Regions from separate parts of the Pseudoalteromonas espejiana DSM 9414 genome, predicted to be linked through region 2. Evidence: predicted binding sites of a transcription regulator. Region 2 holds the regulator's gene; each other region holds the start of a gene.
What was found. The regulator ArgR, encoded in region 2, controls arginine synthesis, uptake and breakdown. The targets are predictions, from matches to a motif close to ANTGAATANNTATTCANT.

Region 1: PESP_RS19135 (arginase family protein) is a predicted target of ArgR. The motif match lies at 2,050-2,067, and genes of this name have one in related genera.
Region 3: argC (N-acetyl-gamma-glutamyl-phosphate reductase) is a predicted target of ArgR. The motif match lies at 1,747-1,764, and genes of this name have one in related genera.

The regions. Positions count from the first base shown of each region.
Region 1 covers NZ_CP011029.1:500,617-503,889, reverse strand. Annotated here, with positions in the region: gene PESP_RS19140 (type 2 periplasmic-binding domain-containing protein) at 69-773, opposite strand; gene PESP_RS19135 (arginase family protein) at 903-2,012, opposite strand; gene udp (uridine phosphorylase) at 2,448-3,203, shown strand; gene cdd (cytidine deaminase) at 3,264-3,273, opposite strand, start outside.
Region 2 covers NZ_CP011028.1:3,252,074-3,255,346, reverse strand. Annotated here, with positions in the region: gene PESP_RS14780 (ABC transporter ATP-binding protein) at 1-258, shown strand, start outside; gene PESP_RS14775 (Dyp-type peroxidase) at 305-1,204, shown strand; gene argR (transcriptional regulator ArgR) at 1,201-1,668, opposite strand; gene mdh (malate dehydrogenase) at 1,894-2,826, shown strand; gene ispB (octaprenyl diphosphate synthase) at 2,920-3,273, opposite strand, start outside.
Region 3 covers NZ_CP011028.1:955,461-958,733, forward strand. Annotated here, with positions in the region: gene panP (pyridoxal-dependent aspartate 1-decarboxylase PanP) at 1-323, shown strand, start outside; gene argE (acetylornithine deacetylase) at 542-1,690, opposite strand; gene argC (N-acetyl-gamma-glutamyl-phosphate reductase) at 1,910-2,920, shown strand; gene argB (acetylglutamate kinase) at 2,920-3,273, shown strand, end outside.

The DNA.
Region 1 (3,273 bases), on a different replicon from region 2:
CGGTTTTTTAAGCGCGGCAATTTATATTTATAGAATTTAATAAAATACGTTTAGGTAACTGAATTATATTATTTTTTTTGCTTTTTAGCTTCATCAAACGCGGCTGAAAGACGATCTTGCAGGCTTTGAGGCATATTGACGTTGCAGGCAAAATACAAAGGAGATTGCTGAGTGTTAAGGTTGAGGATGGGCTCGAGTAGCTTCAGTTTTGGCTCAAATTGTGCGCGGTACTTAAATTGCTTTTTACTTAAAATAACAAAATCTAAAATATCGTAGCGAGTGCTTATGAGTTTGTCTATTTTATCTAGGCTATCAATAATTAATAAGTTTTTTGATTCGCTAAAACCACGCTCCAATAAGTAATGATGACTAAAGTTATCGCGAAGCACCGCCGTTTTATATTCTTTTGCATCATTGAGTGTTTTTAAGCGAATATTACGTGATTTAAGCGCATAAATGGCAGAGTCAAAACTTTCAAGTTCGGCAACCCAACTAAATTTATCTTCTCGTTTAGGTAACCTTACAATTGAAAAAATACATGTATTAGTGTCTCTTAATACTGCGTTATAAGAGAGCGCCCAGCTGTGCGCCAGCATAGTGTATTTTATATCTGAGTTATCAAGTGCACTTTTTACTTTATCGACCGAGCGACCCGCTAATTGTCCGTTTTCATCAATATATTGAAAGTCAGGAAAAACCTCCGTAACAATAGTAATTTCAGCTGCATTAACCCTTATGCATGCAAAACACAGAATAAGTAAATACAACTTCATTTAATTACGCCTTTAAACTATGAATGGGTATAAACCAACTATAGTTGAGGGTAACCGTACCGCTAGTTTTTAGCCTAATAAACCTAGCCCTATACGCTGATAGGACTAGATTTTTTAAGTTTTAACTTACTATTTGTTCATTGCGCCAATTAAAAATGCAGAAATTTTAGCGCCCTCACGTAGCGTTGTTTCTGAACTTGATTGACCTACTAAAGAGCTGTCGGTAAATGGGGCTATTTCCATCATATCCGCGCCGGTAATAGGAAACTCATCAGCAATAGCCGATAAAATATCAAGTGCGTGCTGTGGGGTTAAACCGTTATCTTCTGGCGTGCCCGTTGCTGATGCAAATTCGGCATCTAGCGCATCTATATCAAAGCTTACATACACTTCATCTACCTTATCAGCTTTTAACTGTCCAATGGTTTCGGCAGCAACCGCTTTAGCACCACGTTCTATTATTTCAGCAGCCCAATGCTGTTTAACACCAAAGGTGCTTTCCCAATGCGCTTTTGGTTTACCGCTTGAACGTATACCAAATTGAATTAAATGATGCGGCGCCGGTAAAAATTCTAAAATATGTGTACACCACGAACCAAAGCATAAATCTATACCTAAACGCTCTACTAATAAATCTGTGTGCGCATCAAAGTGAATAATGGCAGTACGCTTACCTTGCTCACGCTTTGCTTTTAAGTACGCTTTAGTTAGCGGGTAGCTAATTGAATGATCGCCACCTATACCAAAAATACCCTTGTCTTTAAACGTTGCATAAAAGCTATCGCACACGTCTTCAGTAATTGAAAGCGGGCTTACGTAATAATCATCATTTTCATCACCGTAAAGGGCTTTTTGACAATTAGAAATGGTTGCATCGTTTAAGTATTTATCGTGCAATAAGTGAGGTATTACCCGTACATCGCCTAAATCGAATGAGTGACACTGCGGTTGTTGATCTATCAGCGCAGAGCGCACAAACAATGGCCCCCAGTTTGCGCCACGTAAAATACCACCACCACAATCTGAGCTAATGCCCAGCATAACCGCTTTGTGTGGCGAGTTTGGTAGCTCAGTTAAAGAGTCGCGCCAAAGCGTGTCTACGTTTTCACTTTGCCCATACAATTTATTACGTAAGGCCGCTTTGCGCTCTTTTGCGGTATTTACTGTAAATACGCCATCGCCAGGTGCGCATAAGCAGTGTTCTACTTTTCGTTTAAACGCGTCAAATTGTGTGCTCATAATAAATCCTATACTTGTGTATTCTTATTCACGTGATTTTGATTAGTTATGCAAAAACTAAAAAAGATTGAGTATTTGCAAATAACTTTTTTCTTGTTTACTTAATCGGCTTACTATTTTAGGCGCTGCTGTAGCACAAGCTACATATAAACTAACAAACAGCTCGTAACACATTGATAAACATTAATTAAAGCTAATAAAAACCACTTATTGATAAACTTAAATTATCACCATAGCAAATACATATAGGGTATGAATTAACAAGTCAACCACCCGATTTTAAACAGATTTTGCGCGTATGATTTAATATTCAGTGTTGATGAATAAACCTAGCATTTATCAGTATTTTTCAACAACGGACATACGTCCTGTACATCATTTACATTTGTCGTAATGATGCTAGATTGACAACAAATTTTTATAAAAGGCTTAGTTATGGAAAAGGTATTTCACTTAGGATTATGCATTGACGATTTAAAAGGGGCGCAGCTTGCCATTGTACCGGGTGACCCAGATCGTGCAGCACGCATTTCGCAATTCCTAGATAACCCAACCTGCCTAGCTCAAACACGTGAGTTTCATGTTTATTTAGGCCAGATGAATGGTCACTCTGTAGTGATTTGTTCAACCGGTATTGGCGGCCCATCTACATCAATTGCAGTAGAAGAGTTAGCGCAACTTGGTGTTCGTACTTTTTTACGTATTGGTACTACAGGTGCTATTCAGCCACATATTAACGAAGGTGATATTTTAGTTAGCCAAGCATCAGTGCGTTTAGATGGCGCAAGCCAGCACTTTGCACCGCTTAGCTACCCTGCTGTGTCTGACTTTTTTGCTACACAAGCTATGGTGCAAGCATGTAAAAACCTAGATATTGATTTTCATATTGGTATTACTGCATCGAGCGATACGTTCTACCCAGGCCAAGAGCGTTACGATACGCACTCGGGCTACGTACCAAAGTCGTTACAAGGTAGCTGTGAAGAATGGCAAAACCTAGGCGTGATGAACTACGAAATGGAGTCGGCGACATTATTTACAATGTGTGCAGCCCTTGGCCTTAAAGCTGCGTGTGTTGCCGGTGTGCTGGTAAACCGTACTCGTCAAGAAATTCCAAATGTTGACCACGGTGAAATCGAGAAAAAATCTGTAGCAGTGGTATTAGAAGCTGCAAAAGTACTATTAGGCTAATCCCTTCTTAGCACTTTAATTAAACGTATAAAGCACAGCAATTGCTGTGCTTTATTGTTTTTAGCTTAAC
Region 2 (3,273 bases):
CACAGTGATAATTCAAATATTGGACAAATATATATTCGACCGCACCACATTGAATTACACAAGCACAATGGGCAAACAAGTGCTGCTTATACAGCTAAAATACTTAGCCAGCGCTTTATTGGCTCTGCTTATATTTACAGTTTAATTATTGCAGAGCAAGAAATTGAAGTTGCCGCTCAATATGGCCAATCATTTGATATTAATGAGTCGGTTATAATAAAAATAAAACCGCACACAGTGAATTTTTTCAAACTATGAGTTGATTTGTTATTCACTGTGTTTTGAATAAAACTAAGGAATAACAATGGCACAAGCGCAATCTGGGATTTGTGCTGAAGCAAACTTACACGGTTTGCATTTATTTTTTAATGTATTTGACGGCCAAGATGAGTCGTTGCGCGCAAAGCTTAAGCGAGTCAGTGCGATTGAAGAAGAGTTTAATGATCAATTCTCTGAAGCCATGCTCTCGTGCATGGTTGCCATTGGCGCGCAATATTGGCCGCATATTCTACCGGAATACATTCCCAGTGAATTACAAAGCTTTCCCAATATTAACCACAGCGATTTTGTGATGCGGGTTCAGCCTTGTGATTTATTTATACAAATTCGCTCAGACCGAGAAGATGTAAACCATCTATTTGCTTTGCAAATTTTAAAACTGTTTTCGCCCGATGTAGAACTAGTTGAACAAATCCGTAATTTTAGATTTTTAGATGGCCGAGACTTTAACGGTTTTATTTATGGTGGAAATACTCCCCACGGAAGACAAAAGCGTGTTACTGCATTGGTAAATAAGCCAGATAGCTTTGAAAACCAAGGCAGTTATATTCATGTACAACGCTTCAAGCACGACCTTACAGTATGGCAGCATCTTTCTCTTAGCGAGCAAGAGCATATTATGGGCCGCACGCGTTTAGATAACACCTTAATTGAACCAAAGGTCGATACAAGCCACGCCACGCGCAGTGAGTTAGTTGATGAAAACGGCCATGCTATTTTACTTAACCAAAGCATACCATATGGCGATGTTTACGAGCAGGGCATGCTCAGCATAACGTGTTCGGCTTCGGGCAGTGCATTTGAAAAAGTATTGGCTAGTCGCTTAGGAGAAGGGGAGTGCTACGACCATTGGCTTGATTTTACTCAAGCCGATATGGGGTCTGCGTTTTTTGCGCCGTCAATTGGCTTTTTAAAGCAGCTTTAAACCGTATCAAATAAAATACGAACGCGCTCTAGGGTAATGTCTATTTCAGATATTTTTGCTGGGGCAATAAAAATAGTGTCATCACCTGCTATTGTGCCTAGTACGCCATCGGCTTTACCTAACGAGTCAAGTAAGCGGGCAATTAGCTGTGCAGCGCCAGGGCTGGTGGTGATGATAATCATCATCTCATTGTGCATTATATCAATAACTAGCTGGCGTAGCGGGCTCTTAGCCGTTGGTACACCCATTTCAGCCGGTAAGCAGTAAACCATTTCTTGTTTAGCGTTACGTGTACGCACTGCGCCAAACTTGCTTAACATACGCGACACTTTACTTTGGCTTATATTATCAAAGCCTTGTTCTTTTAATGCTTCGACTATTTCGCCTTGCGAGCCAAAGTTTTCTTCTTTTAAAAGCGCTTTAAACGCTTTTACCAGTGCTTCTTGTTTGTCTTGTGGTTGCATAGTCTTTATTCATTTTTGTTATTTATGCTGTAAATTCTACACAAAAATGAATAATTATGCAGCAGTTGTTTAGTTAACTTGCCAGTTTGCTGCGATAAACCAACAAAGTTTACAACTATGGTCGAAAATATACCTGAAATAAGCAGGATAAATTTGTTTTTAGTCGCTAATTTCATTATCTTAAGAGCCACAAATATTTCCTACCTCAAATTACGGAGAATTCCAATGAAAGTTGCTGTATTAGGTGCTGCAGGCGGTATCGGTCAAGCGTTGTCTTTATTATTAAAAACAGGCTTACCAGCTGGTTCTGAATTATCACTTTACGATGTTGCGCCAGTTGTACCAGGTGTTGCTGTTGACCTATCTCACATCCCTACAGATGTTAAAGTAGCAGGTTTTGGCGCAGACGATTTAAACAAAGCGCTTGAAGGTTGTGATATCGTACTTATCCCAGCGGGTATGCCACGTAAACCAGGTATGGATCGTGCGGATTTATTTAACGTAAATGCCGGCATCATCAAAACATTAGCTGAAGGCATTGTTGCTAGCTGTCCTAAAGCGTTAGTAGGTGTTATCACTAACCCAGTAAACGGCACAGTTCCAATTGTTGCTGAAGTATTCAAAAAAGCAGGTACTTACGACGCTAAGCGCGTATTCGGTATTACTACGCTTGACGTAATTCGTTCAGAAGCATTTGTTGCTGAGCTTAAAGGCGTAGACGTAGCAACTGTTAAAGTACCAGTAATTGGTGGTCACTCAGGCACAACTATCCTTCCGCTACTTTCTCAAGTTGAAGGCGTAAGCTTCACTGAAGAAGAAGTTGCTTCACTTACTCCACGTATCCAAAACGCAGGTACTGAAGTAGTAAACGCTAAAGCGGGTGGCGGTTCAGCTACATTATCTATGGGTGCTGCTGCTGCACGTTTTTGTATGTCTTTAGTTAAAGGCCTACAAGGTGAAGAAGTAGTAGATTACGCATACGTTGCTGTTGAAAATGGCGATGCAGAGTACTTTGCTCACCCAGTACGTTTAGGCACAAACGGCGTAGAAGAAATTCTTTCTTACGGCGAACTAAGCGCATTTGAAGAAAAAGCTAAAAACGATATGCTTGAAACACTGAAAAAAGACATCAAAGAAGGTGTTGATTTCATGGCGTAATAGCCAAGATATACACAAAAAAGCCTGCTTATGCAGGCTTTTTTATTGCTCGAAAATTATTACCCTTAATGTTAGTTAAGGGGGGCAACCAAATTAGTGATCTCGCTCTACAGCAATACGCGCTAAGCTAATTAGTGCTTGTTTATATTCTGACTCTGCTAAAAAGTCTAAACACGCAATGGCCTTTTCTGCCTCTTGTTGCGCCTTTTGCATGGTAAATTCAAGTGCGTTGGTTTCTTTAAGCGCCGTTAAAATAGCCTCAAGGTGGTCCATACCATTACAATGCTCAATGGCATCACGAATAAGCGCTCTTTGCTCATCACTACCGTGCTGCATAGCATATATTAATGGTAAAGTTGGCTTGCCTTCAGCTAAATCATCACCAATATTTTTACCTAATTGGTCGGCGTCGGCGTTGTAATCGAGTACATCATCAACTAACTGAAA
Region 3 (3,273 bases), 1.4 Mb from region 2:
GCTTATTAACGTATCGTTATGTTCCTAAAAAAATTAAGCAAGCCATTGCAGAAGCTGATGAAAAAACACGTATTGATATTTTTGCCTCATTAAATCGTTTTACAGCCAGTATGCAAAAACGCCAGCGTGAGTCGGGTCGCTCGTTTGTATCGCGTACACGTTTAACGCCTTCAAAGTACGATAACCAACCCACGGTTGTGTTTAGAGTCGTGCTTGCAAACCCGCTAACATCGGGTGTTATATTAAAAGAAATTTTGGCTGAGCAAAAAGAGCTGGCTAAGTCAGATCCGGTGTTTAAAAAGTATTTAAGTAAATATATGTAATACCAAGTTGCTTAATTAAGTGAGCTATTTTGAGGCTGAAAACGGTATTTAGTTTTTCTGGATAAATTTTAGCGCAGCGAACCTCATGCTTAGCTATCTAAACTGATTAAGTATTATTGCCGGTTTGTATAATAGCGATAAACATAAGAAAAGGCGCCAATTGGCGCCTTTGCTGTTTTTGATATAAATAAAATGAGTTATACCAATCCGCATCCATATTAGCTAAAGCAATTAGCTTTTATTATTTCAGTAATAATATGTTGTGATGGCTTTATTTTTTCCATTGCTAAAAACTCATCGGGCTGATGAGCTTGGTTAATAGAACCAGGCCCCATTACAATAGTTTCGCAGCCTAGTTGCTGAATAAATGGCGCTTCGGTGCAGTAGTTTACTGCAACGGCTTTTTCGCCTGCTATTTTTTCTGCCATTTTTACCAGTGCGCTGTCGGTGCTGCCGCTAAATGCAGGAATAGGCTCATGGAGGTCAATTACACTTACTGCATTTGGGTATTGCTCGTTTATATCTTTAGTGGCGTCTATTAGTAAGGCTTGTAAATCTTTAACGCTTAAGCCAGGTAATGGGCGCATGTCTATATGCATTTCACAACAGCCACAAATTCTGTTTGCGTTGTCGCCACCGTGTATATGGCCTAAATTAAGTGTGGGATAGGGGATTTCGAAATGCTCTACTGAATATTTATTCTTTAATTGCTCTTTTAAGATCAGTGATTTTGTAGTCACTTTATGCATTACTTCGATGGCGTTAAGACCACGTTCGGGATCGGAGCTATGACCTGAGCGACCTACAACTCTGATAGCGGTGCTCATATGCCCTTTATGAGTAAATACAGGTGTCATATCAGTAGGTTCACCAATTATACACCGAGCAGGTTTTAAATTAGGGTGCTTACAAATTTGCTGCGCGCCTGCCATGGTGGTCTCTTCATCGGCGGTGGCAAGTATTAAAATTGGCTGGGTTTGTTGTTTTTCATCAAGTTCACTAATTGCTTGCAGCACAAAAGCAAAAAAGCCTTTCATATCAATGCTGCCTAATCCGTACAGTTTATTATCTTGTTGCGTTAATTTAAATGGATCGTGATTCCAACGGCTATCATCAAACGGTACTGTATCGGTGTGTCCAGCAAGCATTAAACCACCATCACCTTGGCCGCGTTTAGCTAATAAGTTATAGCGGCCTTTACCGCCTTCTAATTCTATAATTTCACACGTAAAACCTAAGCTTTCGCACCAGCGGGCAAGCAGTTCAATTACACTTTTATTGCTCATGCACAGGCTATCTTCTATTGCACTAATAGAGGGGGCTGCAATGAGTTGCTGATACATAGAGATAAACGATGGCAAAGACATAAAAAAATCCAAAATAATTATTCAATTTAATTGCATAACAATATAAAAGTATTTATGATGAATATCAATTCACTTTTTAAGCATAAATATATTAAGTATAGCCATGAAGATAATGCGACGATAATCAACAATTCATTAAGCAAAGTATTAACTAGCATCTAAGCTAGTGTAAGCGAACATCATACCTATTTAGTAGTAAATTTATAAAACGAGTAACAAATGAATGTAGTGATTATTGGCGCAAGCGGTTATAGCGGCGCAGAGTTAGCAAGTTTAATTGCTAAGCACCCTAATTTAACCTTATCTGGTTGTTATGTATCTGAGGGAAGTTTAGACAAACATAAATTGCTTAGCGATTTATACCCAGAGCATAGCGGATTACTTGACCTGCCATTATTACCTTTAAGTGATGCTGCATTTGATGATATTAGCACAAGCGCTGATTACATCTGTTTATGCACTGACCATAAAGTAAGTGTAGATTTAGCACCGCAATTTTTAGCCATGGGTAAAAAAGTATTTGATTTATCTGGTGGTTATCGCCTTGCTAGTAATGACGACTACGTAACTTTTTATGGTTTTGAGCACCAACACCCTGAGCTATTAAATGAAGCAGCTTACGGTTTAGCCGAATGGAATAGTGACGCAATAGCAAATGCGCAACTCGTTGCAGTGGCAGGTTGTTACCCAACTGCTGCGCTTAATGCGCTAAAACCACTACAGCAAGCGGGCTTGTTGAGCGACGATAAAGTTATTATTAATGCGGTTTCTGGTGTAACTGGCGCAGGGCGTAAAGCCAGCGTAGGTACTCACTTTTGTGAAGTATCGCTTGCCCCTTATGGTTTATTTAACCATCGCCATGGTCCAGAAATTGAACAGCACCTGGGTCATAAGGTGTTATTTACACCGCACTTAGGAAATTTCCCTCGTGGTATTTTAGAAACTATTTATGTACAGCTTAAGCCAAACGTTACCAAGGAAAACGTTTCTGAAGCTTATAAAGTACTTGCAAACGAGCCATTAATTCGTTTGTTAGGCGATAAAATACCGTCTATTAAAGGCGTAGCAAAACAGCCGTATGTTGATATTGGTTGGCAACAACAAGGTTCGCAGTTAATTGTTATGGCAGCCATAGATAATTTATTAAAAGGCGCTGCAGGCCAAGCATTGCAGTGTATTAACTTATCAATGAATTTAGATCACACAACGGGTTTAAAGGGAGCCTTTTAATGAGCACTAAAACGTGGGTAATTAAATTAGGTGGTGCAGTCCTTAATACTGAAAATGCAGCTAAAGCACTATTTGATGTGTTAAGCACAGAGCAAAATAACCAGTTTGTAATTGTGCATGGTGGTGGCTCGTTAGTTGATACCTGGCTAAAACAGGCAGGCTTTGCTAGTGCAAAACATCAAGGTTTACGTATTAGCCCGAGTGAACAAATGCCATATATTGTAGGTGCTTTAGCAGGTTGTGCTAATAAACAGCTTGTGGCTCAAGCAATTAATGCAGGGCATAAACCTGTTGGGTTAAGCCTTTATGAAGCCGGTGTTAGTGCTTCGCAAAAGCTAAAAGCACTTGGTCAA